Regions from separate parts of the Anaerobacillus sp. genome, predicted to be linked through region 2. Evidence: riboswitches for the same ligand, from Rfam matches in the RefSeq annotation. Region 2 holds a riboswitch; each other region holds the start of a gene.

Region 1 (11,085 bases), on a different contig from region 2:
AGTCTTGATTGCAACTCTACAACATCATCACCTGTAGCCCCGCGTTGAATAATTTGATCTGAAAACGCTCCGACTTGTGTTGCCTGAAAAAATGTCGGGAATGCAATAAAGCACATCATGATCAAAAGAGGAATTTTTCTTAAGTTCTTATTCATGTAGTCAAACCTCCCTATAAAAAATACAATCTAACATTTTTTCTTCATAACGCTAGTGTTTGTCGTTTACCAATTTTTATACAAAAAAGCCTATATTACTCATAAAATGAAGAGAAAAACGCCACTGGAAACCAGTGACGTTAATACTTCCTATTCAACATTAAAATAACGACCTTCAGGATGAGCAAAGACCATTGCCGAAACAGATGCTTCAGGATCCATCATATATTCTTCAGTCAAATCAATACCAATTTCCTTTGGGTCTAGTAATCGAAATAGTTTTTGTTGATCTGCTAACTCAGGGCATGCTGGATATCCAAATGAAACTCTTACACCTTGATACTTTGCCGAAAATCGGTCTTGCATTGTTAGATCAGGATCGTCAGGAATTCCTAACGAATTTCTCATTATATGATGAAGATGCTCTGCAAAAGCTTCTGCCATTTCTAAGGCCAAGGCCTGGATGAGATGACTTTTTAAGTAGTCTCCATTCTCTTTCCATTCAGTCGATAAATCTCTAACTCCTACTCCAGCAGTGACTACAAAAAATCCGACGTAGTCGATCTCGCCACTTTCTTTAGGACGAATAAAATCGGCTAAACATAAATACGGGGACTTTCTCTGACGCACAAACGTAAACCGTTCAATTTCTACCGAAGGATTGACAGGGTCAAAGATAATAATATCATTCCCCTCCGACTGAGCCGGAAAAAATTGATAGACACCTCTTGCTTGTAACAATTTCCCCTCTACAATTTCTTGAAATAATTCATCAGCTTTCTCTTTTAATTGAATCGCTTTTTCATTTCCTTCCTTAATTAAACGGCTTACTTTTCCTTTTAGGCCAAGATGTTTCCCTAGTAAAGTCTGAAAATTAATATAAGGTTTAATATGCGTTAATTTATAATCTAAAAATGAATGTTTCTTTAAATCACTAGGAATGGCAATTTTATTACTTGTTGAAACATTTGAACGACGTTCCCCAATACTATCAAGTTTTATTTCTATTTGTTCTTCACATTCATCAGCTTCTTGTATTGCTGTTTCTGTTTTCACGATTACTTTTTTGAATTTATTATCTTCATGAAAAAGACGATTAGCAATCTCTAAGCCATTCATGGCATCACTCGCGTAAAGCACGTTTCCATCATAATGTTGCTGAATTTTTGTTTCAGTAAATTTCCGTGTTAAAGCTGCTCCACCTACCAATATTGGAATAGATATTTGTTGTTCCCTTAAATCAGCAGCAGTTAAAACCATTTGTTGTGCTGATTTCACTAACAAACCCGATAAACCAATCGCATCTGGGTTTTCTTTTTTTATTGCTTCAATAAGTTGGTTAGATGTAACTTTAATTCCTAAATTAACAACTTTAAAACCGTTATTACTAAGAATGATTTCAACTAAATTTTTTCCAATATCATGGACGTCACCTTTAACTGTGGCAAGTAATATCTTCCCTTTTCCACTATCATCCTTCTTCTCCATAAATTGTTCCAAAAATTGAACAGAAGCTTTCATCACTTCAGCACTTTGCAAAACCTCAGCTACAATAAGCTCATTATTATTAAATAGCTTACCTACCTGATCCATTCCTGCCATTAACGGTCCATTTATTACTTCTAAGGGTGTGTCATATTTTTCTAAAGCCAGTTCAAGATCAGGGATTAACCCCTCTTTTGTTCCTTCAACCACATAGCTTTGAAGTCTCTCTTCTAGCGTTAGATTTAATTGAGGCTTTTTATCGTCTTTCTTTTTGCCACGATAGAACGCTGTAAATTCTGCCAAATTTTCATCTGTTGTCTCGAATAGAACTTTTTCCGCTAGAATTCGCTCTTCTTCTTTAATAGAGGCAAATCGTTCTAGCTTCTCTGTATTAACGATCGCGTAATCGAGTCCTGCTTGTGTACAATGATAGAGAAATACAGAGTTTAAAACCTCTCTTCCAACCGGTGGTAACCCGAAAGAAACATTGCTAACCCCTAGAATAATTAAGCATTGCGGCAATTTTTCTTTAATCATGCGAATTCCTTCTACTGTAGCTTTTGCAGAACCAATATATTGTTCATCACCTGTTCCTACCGGAAATACTAGTGGATCAAAAATAATATCTTGAGGCTTCACTCCATACCGTGTGACTAGTAAATCATACGATCTTAAGGCAACTTCAAGCTTACGTTCTGCAGTTACCGCCATACCAATCTCATCAATCGTTCCTACAACAACAGCTGCACCATAGCGATGAACAAGAGGTATGACACTTTCAAATCTCTCTTCACCGTCCTCTAAATTGATTGAGTTGATGACAGCTTTCCCTTGAGAGTATGTTAAAGCCCTTTCAATGACCTTTTCATCTGTTGAATCAATCATTAGTGGGACCTTGACTTTGTTGACAACGTAAGGAAGGAAGTTCTCCATATCTTCAACTTCTTCACTATCAGGGTCAGCTAAACATATATCAATAATATGAGCCCCTCTTTTAACTTGGGCCCTTGCAATTTCAGATGCCTCCTCAAATTTCCCTTCTTTAATTAATGTTTTAAATTTTCTAGAGCCGATCACATTTGTCCGTTCTCCAACAAATAGCGGGCGCATCGTTTCATCATAGATTAAGGGCTCGATTCCACTTAACGCATGAGGGTGGACACTCGCTAGTTGCCGTGGCTTTAACCCTTTTATCGCATCTCTGATTGCGCTAATATGTTCTGGAGTCGTTCCACAGCAACCACCGACAACGTTTAACCAACCATTACTAGCAAATTGTTTCAGCTTTCTCGCTAACATCTCAGGTGACTCATGATAATGACCTTCTTCATCTGGCAAACCTGCGTTTGGAAAACAAATAACTGCTGTAGATGAAAGATTTGCGAGCGAACGAAGATGATCTTGCATGAATTCAGGACCTGTTGCACAATTCAAACCTACAACAACTGGGTTCATATGTTCAATTGATAAATAGAAGGCTTCGATATTTTGTCCTGCTAACGTTGTCCCCATTGGTTCTATCGTTCCAGAAATCATTAAGGGGACCTTTTTTCCTACCTTCTCAAACGCCTTTTCGATACCTACATATGCCGCTTTAACATTTCTCGTATCTTGACTCGTTTCAACAAGGAGAACATCAACACCTCCAAGAAGAAGGCCATAGGCTTGCTGTTCATACGCTTCAATTAAATCTTCAAAAGTTGCCCCCCCTGTTACTGATAACGCTTTTGTTGTCGGCCCCATAGAACCTGCTACATAGCGTGGCCAAGCTTCAGTTGAATATTTTACAGCAGCTAGTTTGGCAATTGCTGCTGCTTTTTCGTTTATTTCGATAGCTAAATGCTGGAGATCGTAATCAGCTAAAACAATATTTGTTGCACCAAAAGTATTCGTCTCAATAATATCTGCGCCGGCTTGTAAATAAGCTTCATGAATATCTTGGATCACATTAGGTGCAGTGATATTTAAATATTCGTTACACCCTTCGTAATGTTCACCACCGAAATCTTCAGCTGTTAAATTTTTATTTTGCAACATCGTTCCCATCGCACCATCTAAAACTAATATTTCTTTTTGTAACCGTTCTTGAAATGATTGTTGTTTCATGTAATCTTTCCTTTCAGGTACTTAATTGGTTGCACTTTTTTTGCCACTTACTACCTCATTTTTCATGTTCCAATACTTTGTTAACTCGACAGTCGTTTCATACCGTAAAAAAGGAGTAATTAAATATAAGCCATTAAAATAATGATGGACTTCATCAACTAGTTCTTTTGCAATTTGTAGCCCTTCATACTGGGAGGCCTCTACATCATTTGAAACCCTCGCCATTCGTAGACGAGTTTCCTCCGTTAATTTAATACCCGGAACTTCATTATGAAGAAATTCAGCATTTCTGCTACTAGTTAATGGCATAACACCTAAATAAATCGGTGCTTTTATATGTTTGGTCGCCTCATATATTTGGCCTACTTGCTCTTTTGAAAATACTGGTTGACTTAAAAAGTAGTCAGCTCCACACTCAAGCTTTTTCTCCATTCTCTGAACCATTTTCTCAATATGCTTCACATTAGGATTAAAGGCAGCACCCACAGAAAAATTCGTTTTTTCTCCTAAATCTTTACCCGAGAAAGAAACCCCCTGATTCATCTGCTTAATTAAACGAATTAAATCAAATGAAGCAAGATCGTACACTGATGTCGCCCCCGGAAAATCACCAATTTTAGTTGGGTCACCTGTTACAGCTAGCAACTCGTCAATGCCAAGAGTGTGTAATCCCATTAAATGTGATTGCAAACCAATTAAATTGCGGTCACGACATGTAATGTGAACGAGTGGCCTGACGTTATATTCTCTTTTAATAATCGATGCTAATGACAAGTTACATATTCGCGGTGAAGCCAGTGAATTATCTGCTAATGTAACAGCATCAACACCCGCTTCCCTTAAATTCCTTGAACCTTCAAAAAAACGCTCAGTATTCAACTTTTTTGGTGGATCTAACTCGACGATTACTGATTTTTTCCTTTTGGCAATACTAGAGAGCCTTTCATGTTGCTCTTTTTGAAGAATAATGACAGACTGCTTAGGTTTAACTTTTATTTGCTTTTCATTGATCGGCTTTTCGTCTTTCACTGCCTTGGCAACTGCTCTTATGTGATCAGGCGTCGTGCCACAACAGCCACCAATAAGTCGAATACCCTCTTCGACAAATGCTTTGGCACTATCACCGAAGTATTTAGGGTTCGTTTGATAAACTAAGCGACCATCTTTGTAATCTGGTAAACTCGCATTTGGATAAGCTGATAAGAATGCCTTGTTTAATAGTGGCACTTCTTCGAATGATTGTAGCATATGAAAAGGACCCATTCGACAATTCATTCCTACTACATCTGCACCAAAATCCTCTAAAGCCGTTAAGGCTGCTTTTAATGGTATACCACCATGTAGTACTCCAACTTCATCTAACGAAACATGGGCAATAATAGGCAAATTCGTATTTTTTCTAGCTATTTTTAAACACGCTGAAAGCTCTTCAAAGTCATAGAATGTTTCTAGTAATAATCCATCAACCTCAGATTCAAGGAGACTATTCATTTGCTCTTCAAAACTACCGATGATATCAGCTATTGAATGAGCTCTTTTTTGAAAACCTCTAATTCCACCAATCGTACCTAACAAGTAAGCTTCTTGATTAGTAATAACCTTCTTTGCACAATTTACCGCGGCTTTATTTATCTTTGCAACTTTATCCTCTAAACCGTAGCGTGACAGTTTTATTTTATTTGCTGCATATGTGTTTGTTTGAATGAGCTGAGCCCCCGCCTGAAGATATGCTTGATGAACTTCTTGAACCTTTGACGGATCAGTCAAATTCAATTCTTCAAAACAACGATCTAGTCCTTTTAAGTACAGAAATGTTCCAATAGCTCCGTCTCCAATTAACGTCCTCGTTTTCATTTCATGCAAAAAACTCATTTGTATCTTCCTTTCTATTAGAGCTAGAACATTATTCTTAGTTTATTTAGCATTTAATGCCTGTTGGAAATCGTCAATTAAGTCATTTACATCTTCTAAACCTACAGAAAGTCTTAATAAACCGTCAGTGATGCCTCGTTTTAATCGCTCTTGTTCAGGCATAGAGCCGTGGGACATCGTTGCCGGGTATGAAAGGATTGTTTCAACTGCTCCTAAACTGACAGCAAAAACAGGTAACTTTACATTTTCAACAAAGTCTTTTGCATTTTTCTTTGTTGGGAATTCAAACGATAAGACCGCTCCATGACTAGTAGCTTGTTGTTCCTGAATACTTCTACCAGGATGGTTAGGAAGTCCAGGATAATATACGGCTTTTACTTCTTTTCTCTCGCTTAGCCATTTAGCAATTGTTAAGGCGGCTAAGGAACTAGCATTCATCCTGACTTGTAATGTTTTTAAGCCTCGCAATACTAACCAACTATCTTGAACACCTAAGATGGCCCCAAAAGAATTTTGTAAAAACGCAAGTTGTCTACCAAGTTCTTCATCTTTAACAATAGCAAGACCTGCTACAACATCACTATGCCCTCCTAAAAATTTCGTAGCACTGTGAAGCACAACATCAACACCCAAATCTAGCGGTTTTTGGAACACTGGTGTTAGAAACGTATTATCACAAAACGTTAAACAATTGTGAGCTTTCGCAATTCCAACAATCGCTTTTATATCTGTTATTTTTAATGTAGGGTTAGAAGGCGTTTCAATATAAATCAATTTTGTATTTGCTCGAATTTTGCTTTCAACTTCAGTTTCATTTGTCATGTCAACAAATGTGTGTTCGATACCAAATTTTATAAGGATCTGGGTAACGAAACGATACGTTCCGCCATAAACATCTTCAGTAATTAACACGTGATCGCCCTTTGAAAGAAGCATAAATGCAGTTGAAATAGCAGCCATTCCTGACGAAAAGGCAAAACCACGTGTTCCACCCTCCAACTGCGCGATGACTTCTTCAAGAGCTTTGCGAGTCGGATTAGCCCCTCTTGCATAATCGTATTCACCAAACTCATCGAAGGAAAATTGGTGAAATGTAGACGAATGATGAATTGGCACACTTACGGCACCAGTTTGTTGATCGACTTTATGGTTATTGTGCAAGAGTTTTGTTTGGATATGGTATTGATCAGCCAATGTTAGCTCCCCCTTCGATACATGCCAATGCTTGCGTCAAGTCATCAATTAAATCTTCTTTATTTTCAACACCTACGGAAAAACGTAAAAGTCTTTTACAGACTCCAAACTTTTCACGAACATCCTCTGGAATATCGGCGTGCGTTTGGGTTGTAGGATACGTCATTAAACTTTCTACGCCACCAAGACTTTCTGCAAAGGTAATTAGCTTCAAATTTTGTAATAGTTTATTTACAGATTTAGGATCTTTGATCCTAAAAGACAGCATTCCCCCACGACCTGGGTATAAAACATCTGTAACCAGTGGATGCTCTGTTAAAAAACTGGCCACTACTTTTGCATTTTCTTCGTGCTTCTCCATTCTTAAAGCCAACGTTTTCAACCCTCTAATTAATAACCAAGAGTCAAACGGGGATAATGTCGCACCAATACCATTATGGAAAAAGCCAATCCTTTCAGAAAGACCATCACCTTTTGCAACAATCAGACCTGCTAAAACATCATTGTGGCCACCTAAATATTTCGTTGCACTATGAATTACTATATTTGCCCCCTCTTCAATTGGCCTTTGAATATAAGGGGTATAAAATGTATTATCGACAATTAGTAACAGTTCATATTTTTTTGAAATATCACTTACTCTAGTAATACTCAACTCTTGCATTAGTGGATTTGTAGGAGTTTCAATAAAGATTGCTTTCGTAGCTTTAGTAACCAAAGCTTCCAACTGTTCGAAATTGACTCCATCCCAATATCGGAAGTTCACACCCCAATGTTTCCAGCCTTGTTCAAACAGGCGATACGTCCCCCCATATAAATCCTGGCAAACAATAATTTCATCTCCTTGTTTGAATATAGACATAACGGTTTGAATTGCAGCCATCCCTGAACTGCATGCAAAACCGCGATCCCCACCTTCTAATAAAGCAATCCCTTCTTCTAAAATATGTCGGGTCGGATTTCCAGTCCTACTATAGTCATATCCTGTTGACTGACCAATTCCTTCATGACGATAGGCTGTTGAAAAATAAACCGGTGGATTAACCGTACCTGTTTTTGTATCACTTCTATTACCTAACTGTACTAACTGCGTTTCAAGATGCTTAAATCCCATATTCTCCACCCCTTTAAATTAACGCTTTAAATGACTAAAAATTAACTAAATAAAAAGACTTCTTCTAAATTAAGAAGAAGTCACTGATAGCAGTTTCCTTCTTCTTATCTTTCAAGTTTTGAAAAACTTGATGGATTTAGCACCTGACCACTATAGGCTGGTTGCTGAGATTTCATAGGGCCACTTCCCTCCATCTCTCTCGATAAGAATTAAACGAATTATATGAATTTTTATTTTATATTGATTATTAAACTACACTATTTCGAGAGCAAATGCAACTCTTTTTGCGAAATAGGTTTTAAAACATTAATAAATAGACTATTATCGCCAATTAAAAATAACCTTAAAACAACTTTTTACTTTTTTAGAAGATGTCGCTGAATTCCCTTGAACAAGCCTCTAAAATAGTTAGAGTTTTGAAGAAAGCGAAAGGCAGCGACTTTTCATTGAAGATGGTGTTTTTTATTGCGGTTGTGCATCTATTTGTAACCCTTCTTCATTTCCACAGACACATCGTTTAAACCCAGTTTCATAATTCCCATCCCTATTTAATTTACCGCGCAAAATAAACTTCTCGCCACAATCATAGCACCTTACAGTTACCTTATACCTTTGTTTAGGTTCTAACAATACTTTCACCTCTTTAACACACTTCTGTCTATAGACTATTTATACCCTATTTTTGGCGTTTTTTTCACTATTGGAAATCTTTTTTTACTGTTTTTCGTTAGCTAGTTTAACTTTCTTTAACGCTAGCCACCATAAGAAAATCATAAACGGCAACATCATATACACCCAATAATTAGAAACAAAAAGAATATAATCATACATACCATGCAATAACCACGGTATTAGGAAGGCAAATAACAAAAGCTTTTTCTCATTACTTTTATTACTAAACTTAGCCTTACCAAAGTAATAACCCATAATAACACCGAATAACGCATGCCCTGAAACTGGCAACAACGCTCGAACTAATGCGAGATCGACTCCATATCCATAAGCGACCAGATAAAAAATATTTTCCATCGTAGCAAATCCTAACGAAACACTAACGCCATAGACAATCCCATCGTAATGTTGATTGAACTCGGCGTGTTTGTATGCAGTATAAAATAAGATAAACCACTTAAAAAACTCCTCAAATAAAGCTGCAGAAATAAAGGCTTGTGAAAGTGTATTTATTAAGTACCCCTCTTCTTGAAAGGCATATTGAATAACCAGCACTGGAAACACTAATAAAGCTCCAAAAATAAAGCTTCTAAATACCATGCCAAGAGGCTCAGAATTATATTTATCTTTTAAATAAAAAAAACAAAGTAGAGCTAGGCTAGGAGCTAAACTTGCAAAAATGATACTAACCATTACAACTAGGTTCCTCTCTCTCTTTTTTCTAATGGTAACATGTATCTTAGTTAGATGAGAAGTAAAAAAACATAGACTTTACTCTATGTTTTTTACTCTCATTCAAATTTTTCTTTAACTTGTTCATTTGCTAATAATAAAACAATTAGTTTAATCCTAGCTTTCTTACTATCTAAGTCCCCACCTAAGATAACACCCGCTTTAACTAAGTCATAGGCACTTCCTAAATATTCATAAGTTGGATACACATAGCCCTCTTCACTAGCAGTGGTAATTAAAATGTATATTCCTTTGCTTAACGCTTCACCAATCGCCTCCATCATGAGAGGCGAAACTTGCCCACGGCCCGTACCTTCTAAAATAATTCCACACGTTTTTGACTCGATTGAAGCTCTTAAAAATTTATCATCTGCATTTAAATAACTCATAATGATATCTACATTAGGAATTTCTCTAGGACTTTCAATTTTATAAAATTCGCGGTTAGCCGGTTTTTGATATAAATAAACTTTATCGTTATCAATAATACCTAGATAACCAAAGCCAAAGGCATTAAACCCTTGGATATTTGAAGCGTGTTCTTTCTTCACGTATTTCGCAGCGAATATACGTTCATTAAAAACAACGACTGTTCCAACACCTTTTAATTGGTGATCACATGCTGTATAAATAGCATGTCGTAAATTAATATAAGAGTCACTTCCAATTTCATCGGGAGCGCGTTGTGAACCTGTAATAACAATTGGTCGTTCATCAGCAATGACCAAGTCCAAAAAGTATGCCGTTTCCTCCAACGAATCAGTTCCATGAGTGATGACAATCCCGTCAATTTTGCTATTTTTAAAAATTTCGTCTATCTTTACTTTTATATCTAATAAATCTGCAATTGTAATATGCATACTCGGCTTTTGAAGGATAGAAATGACTTCAACCTCAATATCATTTGGTATTCCACAAATTTTGGCTAGTTCATTTCCTGTTAATTCCCCTGCAACAAGTCTACCTTCTTTATTAGGTTTACTTGCAATTGTACCCCCAGTGGCTAATAACACTACTTTTTTCATTGACCCACAACCTCTTTTATTGATTTCATACCGCTTCTAATTATAGCAAAGAGTGAAAATAAGGTAAAATTACACCTCACTGAGATTAAGAATTATAAGTTTGAGATACTTTCATGAATTCCATAATTCAATATTTATCGCCATTAAGATACTATATTTAGTTGGGTAAAGTCGCCACAACTAAACATAGTTTGATATGGCTCGTTTTTGATAATTATGAAAATCATTCACTTATCTTCAAAAAAAATGAAATTGAAACTGCAAAGTCATCAGTCTCAATCTCATTTTCATCATCTTCAATAAAGCTATAAATACACTAAACGTCAAACTAATATTAAACACTTCTCTATTTGATTAGATCCACCCTCTAAAGCGTGAGGCTTCTGCCATTTTACGAACACCAACCATGTACGCTGCCAAACGCATATCTACCTTACGAGAACCTGAAAGTCGGTAAACATTTTCAAATGATGTGACCATCACCTTTTCTAACTTTGTCTCAACTTCTTCTTCTGTCCAATAGAAGCCCTGATTATTTTGAACCCATTCAAAATAAGAAACTGTTACGCCTCCAGCACTAGCTAACACGTCTGGAACTAACAGAATGCCACGGTCAGTTAACACCTTTGTAGCTTCTAATGTGGTCGGCCCATTGGCAGCTTCAACGACGATTTGAGCTTTAATGTTGTGAACATTTTCTTCTGTAATTTGATTTTCAATTGCAGCTGGT
Region 2 (11,085 bases):
GAAAGAGATGTTTTAATATGTCAAAGATGCTTTAAATTAAAACATTATAATGAAGTTCAAGATGTTTCGCTAACAGATGATGATTTCTTGAAAATTTTAAATGGTCTTGGGACACGGGATGCATTAATTGTGAAGATTGTCGATATTTTTGATTTCAATGGGAGCTGGTTACCTGGCATACATCGGTTTGTCGGTAATAATAAGGTTTTACTAGTAGGCAATAAAGTTGATTTATTACCGAAAGTCTTAAATCATAATAAATTGATTAATTGGATGAAGTTGGCTGCAAAGCAATTTGGCTTAAAGCCGGAAGACGTTTTTTTAATCAGTGCAGAAAAAGGTTTGGGGATTTTGGAACTAGCTGATGCAATTGAAGACTATCGAGATAAAAAGGATGTCTTTGTTGTTGGTGCAACAAATGTTGGAAAATCAACATTTATTAATAGGTTGATTAAAGAATTTGGTGGTGATGAGGAGCAATTAATTACAACATCTCATTTCCCTGGAACGACACTAGATATGATTGATATTCCTTTAGATAATGGGAGTTCTTTGTTTGATACGCCTGGAATTATTAATCACCATCAGATGGCTCATTTCGTAACAAAAAATGAATTGAAAACAATTACACCGAAAAAAGAAATTAAACCGAAAGTATTTCAGTTAAATGAAGGACAGACACTTTTTTTTGGTGGACTAGCTCGTCTCGATTATATATCGGGTGGACGTAATTCTCTTATTTGTTATCTTTCAAATGATATAAATATACATCGAACAAAATTAGAAAAAGCAGATGATTTATATAAAAATCACCTTGGCGAACTATTGCAGCCTCCAGGTATTGAAGATGTAGAAAACTTTCCTCCTTTAGTCAGACACGAATTTACAATTGGTGAAGAGAAAAGTGATATAGTATTTTCAGGACTCGGTTGGGTTACAGTTGAGGAAAAGGGAAGAGTGGCAGCCTATGTACCGAAAGGCGTAGCTGTTACAATAAGAAAAGCACTTATTTAACAATGAACGAACGCTATCAAGGAAGGGGGATTGATGGATGAATAAACTTTATGGTTTATTAGGACATCCTGTAAGACATTCAATGTCACCTCTTATGCACAATGACGCTTTTAAACAGCTGGGACTTGACGGATATTACCACGCCTTTGATGTGCCTGAGGACAAACTTAAAGAGTCTATAGCAGCGCTAAAAATTTTGAATATATCGGGGTTTAACGTTACAATTCCCCATAAGGTTACAATAATGAAATATCTGGATGATATTGACGAAGAAGCTGTAATGATTGGCGCCGTAAATACAGTAGTTAATATTGAAGGTCGTTTGATTGGTTATAATACTGATGGAAGAGGTTATTTAACGTCGTTATTAACCAAGTTAAATAAACCGTTAGGAAACTGTAATGTGCTAGTAGTTGGAGCGGGTGGGGCTGCCAGGGGAGTTGTTACCGCAATAGCAAATGAAGGCGTCGCGCTACTTTCAATCGCCAATCGAACAATTGAGAAGGCAGTTGAAATTAAAAAAAATTATTTAAAATATAGGGAAGCGAAGCTTAATGTGCTTTCCCTAGAAGAGGCAGAGAGGAATCTAGCGCTGTATGATGTTGTTATTAATACGACATCAATAGGAATGAGTCCCAATGTTGAAGAGGTTCCAATATCGATTGGAAATATAAAGAAGACAGCTGTCTTAAGTGATTTAATCTATAATCCCATCCAAACAAAATTCCTGCGATTAGGTGAAGAAAAAGGATTGCTTACACATAATGGTCTAGGGATGTTTGTTGAGCAGGGGGCTTTAGCCTTTTCGATGTGGACCCAACAAAACCCTGACACTGATAGGATGACAAAAATAGTAATGCAACAATTAGGAGGATTTTCATGTTAACCGGAAAGCAAAAACGTTTTTTAAGATCACAAGCACACCACTTAAATCCAATATTTCAAGTTGGTAAAGGGTGCGTTAATGAAAATATGATAAAGCAAATTTCAGAAGCTTTGGAAGCACGTGAATTAATAAAAGTAAGTATTTTACAAAATTGCGAAATGGACAAAGATGAGGTAGCTAATGAGTTGTCAAAAAGTACAAGAGCTGAACTAGTTCAAGTGATTGGAAGTACAATTGTACTCTATAAAGAGTCAAAGGAAAACAAAACACTACAGTTGCCATAGGAGCAATTAAAGGGAAAAGGGGGGGAGGATCATGAAGAAAATAGGGCTTTTAGGTGGTACATTTGACCCTCCTCATTTCGGACATTTGATAATTGCAGAACAAGCTAGAGAAGCTTGTTGTTTAGATGAAGTTTGGTTTCTGCCGACAAGAATTCCGCCTCATAAGGTCGGTAGTAACCTTTGTAGCGATGATAACAGAATTGAAATGGTCAAGAGGGCGATTAATAGTAATCCTTTTTTCAAATTGTCATTAATTGAGTTTGAGCGAAATGGCCCGTCATATACGATTGAAACGGTTAAATTACTACTGGAAAAGCATTCTGATGATCATTTTTATTTTATTATCGGTGGGGATATGGTTAACTTTTTGCCAAAATGGAAAAAAATTGATGAGTTACTAAATTTAATTACCTTTATTGGGATGCAGCGACCAGGTCATCGATTTGAGCAGCTGATAAGTGAAAAAATCGTGATGGTAGCAACACCACAGTTAGAGATTTCTTCAAGTGAAATTAGAGAACGTTTACGAAACAATAAATCTGTTCGTTACCTACTCCCTGAGGCTGTCATTGATTATATTGAGGAGGAGGGTATTTATGGAAAGGGATAGTGCTTTACAGATCATCCAAAGCCAACTTCCAGAAAAACGTTATATCCATACAGTAGGTGTTTTAGAAACTGCTGTTTTACTAGCTGAAAAGTATAAGGTTGAACGTGAAAAAATCGAATTAGCAGCTATTTTCCATGACTATGCAAAATATCGTCCGATAGCTGAGATGAAGTTAATCGTAAGTGAACAAAAGATGAGCGATAAACTTTTATCGTATGGATCAGAGCTTTTACATGCTCCTGTTGGTGCATACTTGGTACAAAAAGAAGTTGGTATTGATGATGAGGATGTTTTAGATGGAATTCGTTATCACACGACAGGAAGAGCCAACATGACATTACTCGAAAAAATAATCTATATCTCTGATTACATTGAACCAAATCGATCATTTAAGGGTGTTGAGGAAGTTCGAAAGTTAGCAGAAAAGGATTTAGATCAAGCATTAATTACTGCCATTTCAAACACAATTCAATTTTTAGTGAAAAAACGACAACCAGTGTTTCCGGATACATTAGCAGCATACAATCATTTAATTTTAAAGGAGGAGTTTTAGTACATGCATGAAAATAAAATTTTAGAATTAGCTGTAAAAGCAGCAGACGATAAGCGTGCAGAAAACATTTTGGCTTTAGATATGAGGGGGATTTCTTTAATTTCAGATTACTTTTTAATTTGTCATGGTAATTCTGAAAAACAAGTGCAAGCAATTGCAACAGAAATTAAAAAAACGGCCCAAGAAAATGAGATCGAGTTAAAAAGGTTAGAGGGTTTTGATCAAGCACGTTGGGTATTAATTGACCTTGATGATGTAGTTGTACATGTTTTCCATAAAGATGAGAGACTTTATTACAATCTAGAAAAACTCTGGGGAGATGCCCCTACTGTTGATATAGAAGGAGTTCTTGAATAATGGAATTCAAGCCAGGAATAATTGTTAAGTTAAAGGTAGCCCGTAAAGCTGATTTTGGTTATTTTTTAACATCGGAGAAAGAAAATAGTGAAGATGTTTTACTTCATAAACGACAAGTAACAGAACCGATTGAAATTGGACAAACTCTTGAAGTATTTTTATTTCATGATCACCAAGGTCGCCTAGCAGCTACAATGGAAAAGCCAATTATCTCATTAGGTAACTTTGACTGGCTTGAAGTAGTTTCAGTAAACGAGCGAGATGGTGTTTTTCTTTATAATGGAATAGATCGCGATTTGTTCTTATCGATGGATGACCTTGGAACTGACCGTGCCCTATGGCCAAAAGTAGGCGATAAAGTTCCGGTTTCCCTCATTTACGATAAAAAAGGTCGTTTGATGGGGAGATTGCTTCGTGGCACTCCGATAGAGGAAACTGCCGCACATGCGCCAAAAACGATTTTAAACGAAGAAATTACAGGTACTATTTATTCTTTTGCTGAAAAAGGTGTCTTTGTAATGACGGCAGAAGGCTACATTGCTTTTCTCCACTTTAATGAAACGAACGATGAGCTTCACCTTGGAAAAGTTATTACAGGTAGAGTGACCTTTGTTCGCGATGATGGAAAGATTAATATATCAATGCAACCAAAAGCTCATGAGCGTAGACATGATGATGCCGATAAGATTTATGACTTCTTATTGAAGCGTGACGGTGGCATGCCTTATACGGATAATTCTGATCCAATGATCATTAAACAAAAGTTCAATATGAGCAAAGGCTCTTTTAAACGGGCAATTGGAAAACTTCTAAAAGAAGGTAAAATTTATCAAAAAGATGGTTGGACGTATAAAAAGGAGTAATTTTGCATGAATTACGGAAAATTTGCCTATTTGTATGATGAATTAATGATAGACGCCCCTTATGATCAGTGGGTGTCTTTCGTTTTAAAAGTAATGAACGCTAACGGATTAGAAACTGGTCAAATTCTTGATGTAGGCTGTGGAACTGGAAATATTGCAATTCCTTTAAGTAAAAAAGGGCTAGAAGTAACAGCAGTAGATTTATCAGAGGAAATGCTTTTTGTTGCTCAAGAAAAGAGTGTAGCAGCGGGAGCGAAAGTTCAGTTTTTTCAACAAGATATGCGAGAGTTAGAAGGACTCGGCCAATACGATACGATTGTCTCCTTATGCGATTCTATCAACTACCTAAATAATGAAGCTGAACTGAATGCCACATTCAGTAGGGTTAGAGAACATTTGAATGATCATGGTTTATTTATTTTTGATGTCCATTCAATCCATAAAATTGAAAAGGTTTTTAATGGCAACACGTTTGCCCATAACGGCGAAGATATCTCCTATATTTGGGAATGTTTTGCAGGTGTTGAGCCGCACAGTGTTGAACATGATCTATCCTTTTTTGTTCGTAATATGAAGGGTTTATATGAGAGGTACGACGAATTTCATAAACAACGGACATATCCAATTGAGGTCTATGAGCAAGCTTTGCAGAAGGCTGGATTTAAGTTAGTTTCGATCACAGGTGACTTTTCTTTAAAATTGTTAAATAAAGACGCCGAGCGTTGGTTTTTTGTCGCTCAAAGAAAATAGAGTTGAAAAAGAGGCTTTTCTCCATTTTTTTTGGAAAAGCCTCTTTTCACTCTGGACTATTTTTTTTATAATAATATTAAGTAGGGAATTGTTCTTTTACTTTTTCTAAATCTTCATTGTATTTTGCATGAGTTTGCTTGAATAAAAGATCAAACATATCGCCAACTTCACTACCTAATACTTTTAGTCCTTCGCCTGTGACTCCGCCCGGAACGGAAACCCTCTCTTGTAATGTTGGTAATGTAAAAATCCCCTTCTCAAGTAGTTTCCCAAATCCTATCATCATTTCACTAGCCATTTGCGTTCCTTCTTCATGAGTAATTTCAGTTTGTCTAACGGCTGCTTCGATGAAACGCTGAATTAAATAACTAAAAAACGCGGGACCGCAACTGACAATATCTGAAGCTACTCGCGTAATGCCCTCTTCAATAATGACTGGTGTAGAAATATGTGTTAACAGGCTGTGTAAGGTTTCATAGTCGTCAGGCGTGCAAGTTGTTCCTAATGTGACTAGTGATGTCCCTGCAAAAGCACGGTTTGTAATACTAGGAATAATTCGAGCTGTTTTACAGCAGACGACAGATTCCAATTGCGCAATAGAAATCGGACTAGTAATTGAAATAAGTATTTGTTCTTCTGATAATACTGAACTTAGATCCATTAGTAATGGCTGAAATTGTAAAGGTTTTACACAAACAAAGATTATATCAGCTTCGCACGCTACTTCTTCAGAGGAGTTAACAACCTTTAGATCAGGGAATTTTTCTTTAAAAGCATATGCTTTTTCTATTGTTCGATTTGTGATGATAAGTTGAGATGGGGTTACTGCAGTTGATTCGACGAACGATTCAATTAAGATGCTCCCCATACTACCAGTTCCGATAATACCAATTTTCATTTGTTCAACCCCCTCCTTCTCGAACTTTCTTACCCTTAAGTTTATGTGGCTGAAAAAATGAATATGACAAAAATATTCCAACAACTGGATGCATTCAAGGAAAGCCAGCGACAATTAACTGCTCAAATATTCTTTTCACAAAAACATTTGCCGGTAAAAACCATGCCTCCACCATCTCCAACATAAAAGTAGCTAGCTTCCTGCTCTCTTCGCTGTAAAACTCTAACGAATTTTAGAGGCTCGTTCAAGGAAAGCCAGCGACATACTGGTAATACTCAACAAAAAACAATTTTCATACAAAAAAGCTCAGTAAAAACTGAGCTGTGAGATTAATTTCGACTAATAAATTTTAACACCATTTCTTCTGTAACTTGTTTTCTCATCGGAAAACGAAAAGACCTACTTAAGTTGTTTAATTCCTCGGTAATTGCATTAACTTCAACTAAAGAAAAGTGTTTATTAGCCTTCGCATCGTTTACTACTTTTTCAATGCTCTCTTCTCTCTTTATATCAAGTTCTCTATATTTTTTTTCTGCAGCAATAAATGTAGTCATCTGTTCTTTAATCTGTAAGTGTACACTCATATAAATTCTCCTTTTTATCATTCGTTTAGGGGGTAATAACAATGATGAAACTAAAGCGCAACATTCTATTTGTCATTACAGTATGTACAATTGCTTTAATTTTTAGTGTAAGCTTTATTCGTAATTTTGACAACAGTAGCGTACCAGATGATCACTTTGAATTTTTTACAGCAACAAAAGCAACAACAATTGAACAAACTAGCCAATTAGAAATTCAAAACGAGAAAATAGTAGTCGTTGATGTCAAAGGAGCAGTAATTAAGCCAGGTGTCTATGAAATGAACCGTGGCGAGAGGGTAGTACATGCAATTGAAAAGGCTAGTGGCTTTCTCAAAGACGCTAATCAAGACGTAATCAATTTAGCGCTTTTACTAGAGGATGAGATGGTCATTTTTGTTCCGAAAATTGGAGATGAAGAAGTAGAAATGGATGGAACAAATATCTCTACTGTAAAGGATAATGGAAAAATTAATGTTAACGTTGCAACAGCTGAAGAACTTCAACAAATACCTGGAATAGGTCCAGCTAAAGCATCCGCAATCATTTCATATCGTGAAGAAACTGGAAAATTTAAAAGTATCGATGACTTAGTTAACGTCACAGGAATTGGGAAGAAAACAGTTGATAAAATGTCTGAATTCATCGTGGTAAAGTGATAAAATCTTTTTTCAGAAAATTATTGACAATTCTTATTGGTTAAAAGTATAATCACCTCAACGACAATTTAAACGAACACTCTTATTGAGAGAGGTGGAGGGATTGGCCCTATGAAACCCGGCAACCAGTGTGTAAACACAAGGTGCTAAATCCAACAGAACTTATTGGGTTCTGAAAAATGAGAGAAGAAGCAGATGTTAAACTCTTCTCTCATTATGAGGAGAGTTTTTTTAGTTTATATGTGCTAACTGAAGTGAAATTAAAAGGAGGAAGTAAAAAATGACTGAGAGAAATTGGAGTCTAGAAACAATTGCCGTACATGGTGGTCAAGAGGCTGATAGTAATACTTTATCGAGGGCTGTACCGATTTATCAAACTACATCCTATGTTTTCAAAGACACAGATCACGCAGCGAATCTCTTTGCGTTAGCAGAACCAGGAAACATATATACGCGCATAATGAATCCGACTCAAGATGTTTTTGAAAAAAGGGTAGCTGAACTTGAAGGTGGAGTTGCTGCTCTAGCTACTGCAAGTGGTCAGTCGGCAATTACCTTAGCTATATTAAATATTTGTGAAAATGGAGACGAAGTCGTAGCTTCGAGTTCCTTATATGGGGGTACATATAATCTATTTGCCCATACGTTACGAAAGTTAGGAATTAAAGTTCACTTTGTTGATGGCACAGATCCTGAAAATTATCGTGCCGCTATAAATGACAAAACGAAACTTCTTTATGGAGAAATTATCGGCAATCCTAAAGGTGATGTCTTAGATATCCAAGCTGTTTCTACAATTGCGCACGATAATGGCATTCCACTTTTAGTCGACGCTACTTTTTCCACTCCGGCTTTATGTCGTCCAATTGAACATGGTGCAGATATTGTCATTCATTCAGCGACAAAGTTTATTGGTGGGCATGGAACATCTATCGGTGGCGTAATCGTAGATGGTGGAAAGTTTGATTGGGGTAATGGGAAGTTCCCTGGACTTTCAGAGCCAGATCCAAGTTATCACGGTATTGTCTATTCAGAAGCATTAGGAAATCTTGCTTATATCATTAAAGCACGTGTTCAACTCCTTAGGGATATCGGACCTGCAATTGCACCACTCAACTCATTTCTATTACTTCAAGGTCTTGAGACGTTACATTTACGTTTAGAGCGCCATTGTGAAAATGCTTTAAAGGTAGCCAATTATTTAAATGAAAATTCTTTGGTAGAATGGGTAAGTTATCCTGGTTTAGAAAGTCACCCAAGCTATCAATTAGCAGAAAAGTATTTACCAAATGGTAAAGGAGCAATCTTGACCTTCGGTATTAAAGGTGGAATTGAAGAAGGGAAAAAATTTATAAATGCTTTAAATCTATTTTCTCATGTTGCCAATGTTGGAGATGCTAAGTCCTTAGTCATCCATCCAGCAAGTACTACACATCAGCAGTTAACAGCAGAAGAACAGCTATCTGCTGGTGTAACACCTGAATTAATCCGCCTTTCTATTGGAATTGAAAATATAAATGATATTCTTTCGGATTTACAACAAGCTCTTGAAAAAAGCCAAGACTAAAACTAAATATATTTGCGCACGTGTCATTTTTTGTCTAAACTGAAGTAAATAGAAATTACTTAGGGAGGCACATCTATTGTCACGTATATCTTGGGATCAATATTTTATGGCGCAAAGTCACTTGCTAGCGTTAAGGAGCACTTGTACACGTTTAATGGTAGGAGCTACTATCGTTAGGGATAAACGAATAATTGCCGGAGGTTATAACGGATCTATTTCTGGTGGTGAGCATTGTACCGATGACAATTGCTATGTAGAAAACAATCATTGTATCCGAACAATTCACGCCGAGATAAATGCATTACTACAATGTGCAAAATTCGGTGTACCAACAGCGGAAGCGGAAATTTATGTCACTCATTTTCCTTGTTTGAATTGTACGAAGGCAATTATTCAAAGTGGCATTAAGAAAGTTTATTATGCAAAAGACTATAAAAATCACCCGTATGCTATTGAGTTGTTTGAGAGTGCCGGTGTTTATTTAGAGCATGTTGAGTTAGAGGAAATGATTTTGGATTTGAAATCAGCGGAAAAGTTAGCTTTCACAGCTTCGTTATTAACAAAACTCGAAGAAGCGGGGCTTAGTGAAGCAGATTTGAAAAAATTAACAGAAGAAGCAAATCAACTATTCACGTCTACAACATAGTTGAGCGAAAGATAAATAAGAAAACTAAATTCTTATACTTATAGTATCTAAGCCTTTCGTTCGCGAATAGGAGGTCTAATAAGTGTTTGGAAGGATTTACATTTTAGTTGTTGCAGTTATTTGCAGCGTTATTTTACGAATACAGGGCTTTCATAGCATCTCTCTTTGTCTATCGTTAGCCCTAATTTATCTCTTATATAAAAATAAACACAACCCCAAAATAGTGGTTTCCTCAGCTATCATTTTTGTTTTTTTCTACTTTAACCCCATTTACTTTCCAACTCCGCCATCGCTCCCTTCTGAGAACGAAATCTCAGGAAAGATAAGTTCAATCCCAAAAATTGATGGAAATAAGTTGACGTTTGAATTAAAAACATCAGAAAAGCAACTTGTCCAAATTAATTATTTTTTTAAGACAAAAGAGGAACAAAACTATGGTAAGACGTTAAAATACGGGCTAACATGTAATTTTGAAGGGGTGTATAAAAATCCACCTGAGAGCAGGAATTTCTATAGTTTTAACTACAAAGAATATTTAGCAATGAGGAAGATATATTTTCAATTCACCCCAAAGACCTTCGCAAATACAAATTGTAGAGGTGAGAGTCTATCTCCTTATGGCTTGCTGCAAAGATACCGCCAATTAGGAATTGAATACATTAGCGATCATTTTCCAAAAGAGAGTAAAGGTATTATTATTTCATTAATTTTTGGAGATAGGTCAGAGATGGAACGCGATATTCTCCAATCGTATCAGTCTTTAGGTATTATCCATTTATTAGCAGTTTCTGGACTTCATGTTGGACTTGTAAGTGCGTTTGTTTATTTACTATTAATCCGAATTGGTATGACCAAAGAAAGAACAATTGACTTAATCATTTTATTGCTACCGATATACGCAATACTTGCTGGTGCAGCACCATCCGTACTAAGAGCTACAGCTATGTCTCTCGTTGTCCTCATTTCGATTAGGTTTCGTAAAAAAATAAATCCACTAGACGGAATTAGTTATGTTTTTTTAGTGCTTATGCTAGTTACCCCCTTCTACATTTTACATCTAGGATTTCAATTATCTTTTCTCGTTTCTTATTCATTAATCATATCTTTGAATAGCATTTTAATAAAATATGAAAATTGGCTCACCCAATTACTTGCAGTGACCATTTTAGCTCAGTTAGTTTCATTTCCATTAATCATTTATCATTTTCATGTTATTTCATTATGGACGATCCCTCTAAACCTCATCTATATCCCGTTTATTACAATGTTCACATTGCCACTCGCATTCATTATCTTTATAAGTCATTTGATCTTTCCACCAATAAGTAACCTGATGTTATATTTTTATGAGTTTATTATAGGCTTTGCTCATCAATGTTTAGAAAAAGTGAATGAATTACCGCTATCCTCGTTAATT
Region 3 (11,085 bases), on a different contig from region 2:
AGGACGTAAATAGACAAATCATATCGTCCCATGTTGGTAGTTTGGCTGGTATAATGGCAATAAGAAAAGGTGAGGCACATGTTACTGGCATCCACCTTCTAGATCCAGAATTAGAAACCTATAATCTACCGTATGTAGAGAAATACCTTGCTGGTGAGGATGTAGTTATGCTTCCTTTTTTAAAGCGAGAGCAAGGGTGGATTGTACCTAAAGGTAATCCTTTAAACATAAAAACTCTAGAAGATATTGTAGAGAAACGTGCAGCGTATGTAAATCGCCAACGGGGGGCAGGCACGAGAATATTATTTGACTCATTGTTAAAAAAACATAATCTTTCTTTCGAACATATTCAAGGTTACGAGAGAGAAATGTATTCTCACCTAAGTGTAGCGGCTGAAATAAAAGAAAAAGAAAACAGTGTTGGCTTAGGTGTTTACTCTGCTGCAAATACAATGGGGCTTGACTTTGTCCCTGTTGCGGATGAAAGTTATGATCTAGTAATGACGAGGGCCTTTTACGAAAGTGAAGGAGCTCAGTTATTTTTAGAAATTATTAAGTCTGAAGAATTTGTTAAAGCTGTTGAACAATTAGGTGGCTATAAAGTTGTGAGTGATTGTGTACCCAATTTTTTTTAAAATTAACCTTACTTGAGGGGGAGAAAACATGTTTGGAAATATTGGAATTCCAGGTTTAATATTAATCTTAGTTATTGCTTTAATTATTTTTGGTCCGAAAAAGTTACCAGAAATGGGTAGAGCTGTTGGACAAACGCTTAAAGAGTTTAAAAAATCAACACGAGAATTAACGAGCGATTTAGATGATGAGAAAAAGACTGAAACAGAAAAAGACGAAAAATAATTTAGAGTAAATATAAAGATATGTAATCTAGATTACATATCAGAAGATAAAAAAAGAAAGGGGATGGATAATTTATCCATTCCCTTTCTTTTTTTACATTAGTAACTCTAAATTTTCAGATGAGGGTGTTCGTAAGAGACAGCCCACGGCTAGGTTTGACATCTAGTCGTTATAGCAGTAGATGTCGTACCTAAGGTGACTGTTACTTAGTTTTGAAGCCCAAATTATATGAAAAAATTCATAGTTTCTAAAGCTATAGAAAAACTTTGCGAGGTCTAGGTTTTTTGCAAATTATCCTATTATATTCTTTCTACGTTAACTGCTTGTGGGCCACGGTTGCCAGTTTCAATTTCGAAGCTAACCTCTTGACCTTCATCAAGTGACTTAAAACCTTCACCTTGAATAGCAGAAAAATGAACAAAAACGTCATCTTGTCCTTCTACTTCAATAAATCCAAACCCTTTTTCAGCATTAAACCATTTAACTTTACCTTGTGGCATTAAAAAATTCCTCCTAAATATTAACCTAAAATTTTTCCATTTACTTTTGTTCCTCAAGTAAATGGCTTTTTTATAGTGACCTAAATCTGATTCGATTATTCATGGAAATTAAATTTCCCATCAAATTTTCCTTCTGAGTGTTTATTGCTACAGAGAGGAATAGTTTCGTTAAATTCTAAAATACTAAAAATAAAATGATCATATGACAAAAGAGGGCGAGGTTTCTTATGGAAGAAAAAAAAACGTGGGATCTTGTATCCATAGCGTCAATTCCTTTAGTTATGACACTTGGGAATTCAATGTTAATCCCTGTCCTTCCGACGATTGAAAAAGAATTGGATATCAGTTCTTTACAAGTAAGTATGATTATTACGGTTTATTCAGTTGTTGCGATTATCCTAATACCAATTGCAGGCTATTTATCTGATCAATATGGAAGAAAAAGAATTATTATCCCTAGTTTAATGATTGCAGCTATAGGGGGATTAATTTCGGGATGGGCTGCATGGCAAGTAAAGGATGCTTATGGAATTATTATTATTGGCCGTCTACTTCAAGGCGTGGGAGCTGCTGGGGCTGCTCCTATTGTTATGCCGTTAGTTGGTGATATTTTTCAAAATGAAAGTGATGTTAGTAATGGACTTGGAGTAATTGAAACCTCAAATACGTTTGGAAAAGTTTTAAGTCCTATATTGGGTGCAGTGCTTGCAGCGGTCGTTTGGTTTATGCCATTTTTTGCATTTCCAGTATTCTGTTTAATTTCTATTCTAATGATGATTTTTCTCGTAAAAACACCACCTTTAGCTACAGAACCGCCAAAGCTAAAAGCATTTATTCGCTCATTAAAATATATATTTAAAAGTGAAGGTCGTTGGTTATATGCCGTCTTTGCGATAGGTTGTATATGCATGTTTGTTCTGTTTGGTGTTTTATTCTACTTATCGACAATGTTAGAGGAACAACACAAAATTGACGGAATAAAAAAAGGAATTATATTAGCCATACCCTTAGCTGCGCTTTGTTTTTCATCATATGTTACAGGTAAAACAATAGGTCAGGATAAACAAAAAATGAAAATTATCACTGTCGTTGGTTTAGTTATATTAACGATTGCCAATTTTTCTGTTGCCTTTTCAAAGGATATTTATGTACTACTAACTGCCATGTTTGCGTCAGGGCTTGGGATCGGTTTTGCTTTGCCAAGTCTAGATGCTTTAGTAACTGAAGGAATTGAAAAGGAAGAACGAGGCACTATTACCTCGATTTATAGTAGTATGCGCTTTGTTGGTGTTGCCTTAGGACCGCCAGTTGTTGCAGTTTTAATGAAGATATCTCATTTTGTTTTATTTGCAGCAATAACTTTAATAAGTATCATCGCAGTTTTAATCACGACTACATTTATCAAACCTACTGAAGACGATTAAGAGTTAATCAATGCTTTTTATAGCAAAGGTTGTGTATAATAAAAAGAAAACCAAGGGAGATTGGAGTGTCAGTAGGTACATTGCATAATCAATTTTATTCATTTATCGATTTTTATAAAAATAAAGTGGAGTTTTCATTTGAAAATCAGCCATTTTCGACAAATCCTAGGCATGTTTGGATTATTTGCCGCTTAGGTAACCATTGGCTTTTAACTAGACATAAAGATCGTGGAATTGAATTTCCAGGTGGGAAAGTGGAGGCGGGGGAAACCCCTGAGGAAGCGGCTCAAAGAGAAGTTTATGAAGAAACTGGGGGCAGTGTCGAAACCCTAACCTATATTGGTCAATACCGTGTCACAGGAAAGCAAGAGGTTGTCATCAAAAATGTTTATTTTGCCAATATTAAGGGTCTTGATGCAAAAGAGCATTACTTTGAAACAGCTGGCCCGGTTTTATTAAAAGAATTGCCTCCTAATATTAAAATTAATCATCTATTTAGTTTTATAATGAAGGATGATGTTCTTAAATATAGTATGGAATGGCTAGAGAATAATTTGAAGTTAAAATAGCAGCTTTCGTCACTTCAAAGAGTGATGAAGGCTGTTTTTTTTTTATATTATAAAAAGATTTAATGCTAATAACAGGCTAGTCGTGCTCCAGATAGACCTTTGATCAAAAATAGAGAAGAAGTTGCTTGTCGCCGTTCTACGCTTTTGATAATTGAGCATTATAAGTAGAGCGCTCCTAGTTTTTCTTGAAAATGAGCAAACGCCTTGGTCTATTGTCCAATCATTAAGTGGACTATTACATAGGATACATTATCACGAGTTAAGGAGGAACAAACATGAGTGACAATATAAACCAAAATGCAGATCAAATAAATAAAGATATTCAACTTTCTGAAGAGCTTATTCATATTATCGACTCTTGTGATGTGACAGTGAATACAACAGATACGAAAGCTGCTGTGTCTCTTCAGGCTTCATTACAAGCGGCGATTGCATTAATCATTAGCGTCTCAATCGCCGATAGCTCAAAAGCGGAAAGAATTACACAAGACTTAATGCAAACAACAAAGACGAAGCAACAAACGTTCCAAAAAGTCGTTATTGAAGGCTCTCAAGGGGTTAATGTAACAACTACAGACACGCAAGTTGCATTAAACATTCAAATTCTATTACAACTCCTATTAGCCTTAATTGTTAGACTAGATATTCTATAAGTATAGCGCCACCTATTCACAGTTCTTACCGTAATGATGGTGCTCTATGAGGAGGTTCCATAAGAAAAGGAAGAGTTTCCTCGTCCACTAGAAAAAAGCTTGTGTACAATCCTACACAAGCTATTTCTAGTTTCACGCCAAGGTACATTTATACTTATTGGATAGACTTTCTTATCTGTGATGTTTTATTAACTTTCGTTCAAGCAACTCAACACCTTGGTACATTATAGTCGCTAATACAGCTATAACTAATAAGCTTAGGATAACTAAGTTGAAGTTGAAAACTTGGAAGCCGTAAATAATCATATAGCCTAATCCTTGTTTCGATACGAGAAATTCCCCGACAATGACTCCTACCCATGATAAGCCAACATTGACCTTTAAAGTTGAGATAATCGTTGGAATAGTCGCTGGTAAGATAACTGATCTAAATGATTGTGATTTATCTGCCCCAAATGTTTGGACAACCTTTAAATAATTTTCGTCAACACCTTTAAAGGCATTGTAAACAACAAGAGTTGTAATAATGACTGAGATTAGTGCTCCCATCGCAATAATCGATAAATACCCAGGACCAAGTCCGACGATTAAAATTGGCCCAAGAGCAATTTTAGGCATTGAGTTAAGAACAACAAGATACGGATCTAAAACTCTTGATAAAAATGGTGACCACCAGAGCATCGCAGCAATTAATGTTCCAATTACTGTCCCTAAGATAAATCCAGCAATTGTTTCAAATAGTGTTACTGACGTATGGGTCAATAATGAACCATCCTGGACTTTTTCTAAAAATAACTTCCATACCCTAGAAGGCATACTGAAAAGCAGTGGATCGATCCAGCGCATTTTTCCGGCAATTTCCCACGTTGCAAAGAAAAGAAGTAATATACACAATTGGCTAAAGCGAATTTGAATGTTTTGTACTCGTTTCTTTTGCTTGTATTGCTCATGAAGCTCAGATACGCTCTTCTTCAAAGCTCTCCAACTCCTTCCATATTTGTTGAAAGAGTTTGTTAAAACTATGATGGTTTCTTGCTTGAAAAGGTGCTAATAATCTTAAATTTTCAGGAACTTCAAATATATTATGCACTCTACCAGGTCTTGCAGATAAGAGCACAATTCGATCAGACATGGCGATGGCTTCTCCGATATCATGGGTAACTAAAATAGCTGTTTTGCCTTGATCCTTAAGCGTAAATGACACAAGGTCCTCAAGTTTTAGTTTTGTTTGATAATCTAAGGCCGAGAACGGTTCATCTAATAGTAGCAGTTTTGGCTCGGTTGCTAACATGCGAACGAGAGCGACCCGTTGCCGCATTCCTCCAGATAGTTGACTTGGATAATCATCTTTTTTATCAAGAAGTCCCATTTTCTCAAGCAGTGCTAAAGCATAGCTTCTCGTTTCTACATTTAGTTTTTTCATTGTTTTTAGACCAATTGTAATGTTTTGTTCAATCGTTAACCAAGGATATAAATAATCCTGTTGGAGCATATAACCAGTTTTTGGGGATGGCCTGAAGATTTGCTGCCCCTCAATATGAATCTCTCCATTTGTCGGTTGGATGAGGCCTGCAATTAAAGAAAGGAGTGTTGTCTTTCCGCATCCACTAGGTCCGATCAAGGAAACGAATTCCCCGTTTGCAACAGAGAGTGAAATATCGTTGAGGGCGGTTGTTGCAGCTTCTTGTGAAAAAAATGTTTTATCGACATTTTTAATACGAACAATCGACAATGCAAAAAACCTCCCTTGTTAGTATAAAGTTTTGGTTTTGAGTTTTGGTGCTCAGTTATTGAAGTTGTAATTATTAGTGATAACACTATGACAAAGCACTCTGGATACTCAATAGTCTTGAAACTACTTTGTTACGTTTTCCGCGATAGTTGTATTCACTAGTTCACTATATTCTACTGTCATTGGTAATTCACCAGCTTGATCCATAATCGTGTGAAGGTTTTCCCAGGCTTCTTCTTTAATTCTCGGAGAAGTAGCGTATGACCCTTGAGATTTATAATTTTCAACGACATTTTCAATGATTTCTAGCGATGTGTCATTAAAAAAAGGTTGAATTGATTTCGCAATCTCTTCTGTTGAACTAGATTGAACCCATTGCTGTGCTTTATATAAAGCTCTTGTAAAACGTTCTAAGACGTCGCTATTCTTTTCAAGATAGCTCTTTTTTGCCATGAAACCAGTATAAGGAACAACTCCAGATTCAGCACCGAATGATGCAACAATGTGACCAATTCCATCTAGTTCGAATTGTGTTGCTGTTGGTTCAAACAGTTGGACAAATTCACCTGTTCCAGATGCAAAGGCACTTGGGATATTCCCGAAATCAATATTTTGGATTAAATTTAAATCATTTTGCGGATCAATATTATGCTTTCTTAAGACATGCTCACCTACCATTTGAGGCATTCCACCTTTACGTTGACCAAGAAATGTACTCCCTTTTAACATACTCCAATTAAAATCTTCAATTGGTTCTCTTGATACAAGGAAGGTTCCATCTGTTTGCGTTAAAGCGGCAAAGTTTATCGGTGGATCATTAGCTTCTTGAGCATAAACGTAAATTGATGTTTCCGCTCCGACTAGGGCGACATCAGCACCATTTGCTAAGAGAGTCGTCATCGTCGTGTCCCCACCCCAAGTAGTTGTTAAATCAATCTCAATTCCTTCTTCTTCAAAGAAGCCTTCAGAAATCGCTACATATTGTGGAGCATAGAAGATTGACCGTGTTACCTCTGCGACGCGAACCTTATCTATACCTTGACTAGAAGAACAGCCCACTACTAAAAAAGCAGTCATTACAGTAATGAAACTAAAGAATAATATTTTTCTTAAACCTGCCATTTAAACTCCTCCTGTTATAAACAATGTGATATCTTCTGATGTAATACTCTATGTCAATTCGCCCAGATGTGTGTTAATCCTAAAAAAAGATTAGGAGAGAGGGGACACGTTGAAGCCCGCAACGTGCCCGTCAGGAGAGTCAGGGCGTCGTAAAGGTAACATGGAAGTCAGCCATGTGCCCGTCAGGAGAGCTGAGTCGACGTAAAGGTAACGTTGAAGCCGGCAACGTGCCCGTCAGGAGAGCCGAGTCGTCGTAAAGGGAACATTGAAGCCGGCAACGTGCCCATCAGGAGAGCCAGGCCGTCGTAAAGGTAACGTTGAAGCCGGCAACGTGCCCGTCAGGAGAGCTGAGTCGACGTAAAGGTGACGTTGAAGCTGGCAACGTGCCCGTCAGGAGAGCCGAGTCGTCGTAAAGGGAACATTGAAGCCGGCAACGTGCCCGTCAGGAGAGCCAGGCCGTCGTAAAGGGAAACATAGTAGAAAAGGGTTCTTTGTGTCGCCAATATTGTAGCCTTACAATAGAGAATAATGGAGGGGGAAAATGGTAAATGAGGCAAGTAAATATGATTTCTAGCTTGTTTTTAGGAAGGAAAAAAAAGAGGCTGGACTCAAAAGTCATTTTACAATAACCTCTTAAGTCAGCCTCTTCAACTTTAGAATTAAGATTTTCTATAGAATTAGGTTTTCTTTTAGAATTTAGATTTAGAATTTTGGTCCGGCATTGCGGATCTCATCGCTTATTTCCGCAAACTTTTTAAAGTTTTCTTGAAACTTAGTAGCTAGAGACTTTGCTTTGGCATCGTATGCCTTTTTATCTGTCCATGTATCCTTAGGCTGAAGAATTTCATCAGGTACTCCTGGGCACCGAGTTGGGATATTTAATCCGAAAATCGGATCGACAATTGTTTCAACAGAGTTTAATTCGCCTAATAGAGCGGCTTGAACCATCGCACGAGTATAAGCTAAATTCATACGTTTACCAACGCCATACTCGCCACCAGACCAGCCAGTGTTTACTAAGAATACTTGGGCATTATGTTGGTTAATTTTCTCCCCTAACATTTCGGCATAGCGGTAGGCTGGAAGTGGTAAGAATGGTGCTCCAAAGCAAGTTGAGAATGTTGCTTCTGGACTTGTTACACCACGTTCAGTACCTGCTAGCTTACTTGTGTAACCTGATAGAAAGTGATACATGGCTTGTTCTTTTGTTAGTTTACTAATTGGAGGTAATACTCCAAAAGCATCCGCCGTTAGAAAAATAATTGTACTAGGGTGGCCTGCGACACTTGGAATGACTGAATTTGGAATCGATTGAAGTGGGTAGGCAGCACGAGTATTTTCAGTTAATGATGTATCATGATAATCTGGATTAAAATTTTTATCTAAAACGACATTCTCTAAGACTGCGCCAAAGCGAATTGCGTTGTAGATTTGTGGTTCTTTTTCCTCGGTAAGACTGATACATTTTGCATAGCAACCACCTTCGATATTAAAAACACCAGTGTGTGACCACCCATGCTCGTCATCACCGATTAAATGGCGATCTGGATCAGCAGAGAGAGTTGTTTTCCCTGTTCCAGATAGACCGAAGAATAAAGCTACATCACCTTCATCTCCAACGTTTGCTGAGCAATGCATAGAGAGGACATTTTTTTCAGGCAATAAATAGTTCATAATTGAAAAAATTGATTTTTTTATTTCTCCAGCATATTCGGTACCACCAATAAGAACTGTACGTTTCTCAAAAGAGATGATAATAAACGTCTCTGAATTGGTACCATCAATTGTTGGATTAGCTTTAAATCCAGGTGCTGAAATAATCGTAAACTCAGCCTCATGAGTCGCTAGCTCAGCTTCTGTAGGGCGGATGAACAATTGGCGAGCGAAGAGATTGTGCCAAGCAAACTCATTTATAACACGAATTGGGAGGCGATATCCCTTATCTGCACCTGCATAGTTTTTTGAAGCATAGACTTTATCTTTTGTTTTTAAATATGCTAGTACTTTTTTATATAAATTTTCAAATACATCTTTACTAATCGGTTGGTTTACAGCCCCCCAATTAATTTTGTTTCTTACAGAAGTTTCTTCTACGATGTACTTATCCTGAGGTGAACGTCCTGTGTATTTACCAGTTGTTGCAAGAAGGGCTCCAGTGGAAGTTAATTTGCCTTCTTTTCGCTCAAGAGCACTTTCCACTAATTGTGATATCGGTAAGTCGTGGCAAATATTATCACCCTTCAAAACATTTTCTAATTCTGTTTCATAACTAAGTGTACTCATTCGCACCAAAACCCTTCCTAATATTGTTTTTTTAAAGAATAAATTTTCTGGACTTCCATAAAGCCTGTTTTGACGAGCGTCCAACACTCGATTTAAGAGCTAGTCAGAATAAAAGTTTAAAAAATACAGTTGACCGTTTATCAATGACTATACTTTTTAATTTATGCTGTAATTACCTTCTTTGTCAATAATTAGTATAACACATTAAGATTAATAGTCTATACTATTCACCTTTTTTTATTTCGACAATAATGAATTTCATCATTCTTTCTTTTCGCTACTAAGTTCTAAATGTAGTTGCGTTAAAACCATTCGCAACTACATATAGTTTGATATAGCTCGATTAAGGTAATGATGAAATTCACTTAATTAAAGTAGCATTTTGGTTACTCTCGATGAATGATTTGGAGTGAGGGAAAAAAGCAAAGTAATTATCGACAAAACTAGGCAAGATCAACGAAAATAGGTTGACTTTATATAACTGTTACGATATGATATGACCCGAACGGATACTCTTATCCCGAGTCGGTGGAGGGACAGGCCCGAAGAAACCCAGCAACCAACACTTAAATGTTTGCTTCATTAGCTAACATTCCATCATAGTGAAAAGGTGCTAACCTGCAAGACTACGGTCTTGATCGATAAGAGGCGAAAGGCTTATAATCAAAACCTTTTCCTCATCTTTGGGAAAGGTTTTTTCATATGAGGCTAAAATTATTTGTGTTTGTCAACGATGTACCGTGACTTTCACGAAGATGAAAGAAATTAGTCTAATCTTAGTGTAACCATAGAAAAAATGGTTAAGCTAGGTTTAAAAGGAAATGATTTGTTCTTTCAAAAAATTCTGTTTGACTACACAGTCAATAGGGAAAATGAGTACCGTATCAAAGAAGTACATACCCTAAAAAGGTTGAAGGAGGTACAAAAAATGACAGATAAGAAAACACGTCGTTTATTTACATCAGAAAGTGTAACTGAAGGTCATCCAGATAAGATTTGTGACCAAATATCAGATTCGATTCTTGATGCTATTTTAGCTAATGATCCTAATGCCCGTGTTGCGTGTGAAACATCAGTAACAACTGGTTTAGTACTCGTTGCAGGAGAAATTACAACATCTACATATGTTGATATTCCTAAGATTGTACGTGAGACGGTTCGTAACATTGGCTACAACCGCGCTAAGTATGGTTTTGACTCTGAAACTTGTGCAGTATTGACATCAATTGATGAGCAATCAGCTGATATTGCCCAAGGTGTTGATCAAGCTCTTGAAGCACGAGAGGGTTTAATGACAGATGAAGAAATCGAAGCAATTGGGGCAGGAGATCAAGGGTTAATGTTTGGCTATGCAAATAACGAAACACCTGAATTAATGCCACTACCAATATCACTTGCTCACAAGCTAGCTCGTCGTTTAACAGAAGTTCGTAAAGAAGAAATCCTTCCTTATTTACGTCCAGATGGTAAGACGCAAGTAACCGTTGAGTACGATGAGAATAATAAACCTACACGAATTGATACGATTGTTATTTCAACCCAACATCATCCAGAAATTTCGTTAGAGCAAATTCAACGTAATCTAAAAGAGTATGTGATTAAGCCAGTTGTACCTGCTCATTTAATTGATGAAGAGACTAAATACTTTATTAATCCAACAGGGCGTTTCGTTATCGGTGGACCACAAGGTGACGCTGGTTTAACAGGACGTAAAATCATTGTTGACACTTATGGGGGCTATGCACGCCATGGTGGTGGAGCATTCTCTGGTAAGGATCCAACAAAAGTTGACCGTTCAGCAGCTTATGCAGCTCGTTATGTTGCGAAGAACATTGTTGCCGCAGGACTTGCTGATCGCTGTGAAGTTCAACTTGCTTATGCAATTGGTGTAGCGCAACCAGTATCTATTTCAATTGATACATTTGGCACAGGGAAAGTTTCTGA

The links. Region 2 has a riboswitch for S-adenosylmethionine ahead of ACK4M9_RS10930 (homocysteine synthase). Riboswitches for the same ligand answer to the same signal wherever they lie in the genome.
Region 1: linked by a shared signal. The riboswitch ahead of ACK4M9_RS15435 (methionine biosynthesis PLP-dependent protein) and the one ahead of ACK4M9_RS10930 (homocysteine synthase) in region 2 are both predicted to bind S-adenosylmethionine.
Region 3: linked by a shared signal. The riboswitch ahead of metK (methionine adenosyltransferase) and the one ahead of ACK4M9_RS10930 (homocysteine synthase) in region 2 are both predicted to bind S-adenosylmethionine.

What each region holds. Positions count from the first base shown of each region.
Region 1 covers NZ_JBKBWN010000011.1:46,936-58,020, reverse strand. Annotated here, with positions in the region: gene ACK4M9_RS15455 (cell wall hydrolase) at 1-155, opposite strand, end outside; gene metH (methionine synthase) at 306-3,746, opposite strand; gene ACK4M9_RS15445 (bifunctional homocysteine S-methyltransferase/methylenetetrahydrofolate reductase) at 3,768-5,618, opposite strand; gene metC (cystathionine beta-lyase) at 5,661-6,812, opposite strand; gene ACK4M9_RS15435 (methionine biosynthesis PLP-dependent protein) at 6,805-7,926, opposite strand; SAM riboswitch class I at 8,028-8,135, opposite strand; gene ACK4M9_RS15430 (hypothetical protein) at 8,389-8,556, opposite strand; gene prsW (glutamic-type intramembrane protease PrsW) at 8,641-9,291, opposite strand; gene ACK4M9_RS15420 (asparaginase) at 9,390-10,355, opposite strand; gene ACK4M9_RS15415 (Glu/Leu/Phe/Val family dehydrogenase) at 10,710-11,085, opposite strand, start outside.
Region 2 covers NZ_JBKBWN010000006.1:218,562-229,646, reverse strand. Annotated here, with positions in the region: gene yqeH (ribosome biogenesis GTPase YqeH) at 1-1,014, shown strand, start outside; gene aroE (shikimate dehydrogenase) at 1,052-1,900, shown strand; gene yhbY (ribosome assembly RNA-binding protein YhbY) at 1,894-2,184, shown strand; gene ACK4M9_RS10970 (nicotinate-nucleotide adenylyltransferase) at 2,216-2,794, shown strand; gene yqeK (bis(5'-nucleosyl)-tetraphosphatase (symmetrical) YqeK) at 2,781-3,347, shown strand; gene rsfS (ribosome silencing factor) at 3,351-3,704, shown strand; gene ACK4M9_RS10955 (CvfB family protein) at 3,704-4,567, shown strand; gene ACK4M9_RS10950 (class I SAM-dependent DNA methyltransferase) at 4,574-5,317, shown strand; gene comER (late competence protein ComER) at 5,394-6,215, opposite strand; gene ACK4M9_RS10940 (DUF2533 family protein) at 6,545-6,799, opposite strand; gene ACK4M9_RS10935 (helix-hairpin-helix domain-containing protein) at 6,841-7,455, shown strand; SAM riboswitch class I at 7,535-7,641, shown strand; gene ACK4M9_RS10930 (homocysteine synthase) at 7,736-9,022, shown strand; gene ACK4M9_RS10925 (ComE operon protein 2) at 9,099-9,668, shown strand; gene ACK4M9_RS10920 (DNA internalization-related competence protein ComEC/Rec2) at 9,751-11,085, shown strand, end outside.
Region 3 covers NZ_JBKBWN010000004.1:164,139-175,223, forward strand. Annotated here, with positions in the region: gene ACK4M9_RS06875 (molybdopterin biosynthesis protein) at 1-635, shown strand, start outside; gene ACK4M9_RS06880 (twin-arginine translocase TatA/TatE family subunit) at 664-858, shown strand; gene ACK4M9_RS06885 (cold-shock protein) at 1,158-1,358, opposite strand; gene bcbE (bacillibactin exporter BcbE) at 1,586-2,782, shown strand; gene ytkD (RNA deprotection pyrophosphohydrolase) at 2,848-3,351, shown strand; gene ACK4M9_RS06900 (spore coat protein) at 3,627-4,004, shown strand; gene ACK4M9_RS06905 (ABC transporter permease) at 4,176-4,979, opposite strand; gene ACK4M9_RS06910 (ABC transporter ATP-binding protein) at 4,960-5,736, opposite strand; gene ACK4M9_RS06915 (ABC transporter substrate-binding protein) at 5,860-6,813, opposite strand; gene pckA (phosphoenolpyruvate carboxykinase (ATP)) at 7,561-9,141, opposite strand; SAM riboswitch class I at 9,654-9,789, shown strand; gene metK (methionine adenosyltransferase) at 10,070-11,085, shown strand, end outside.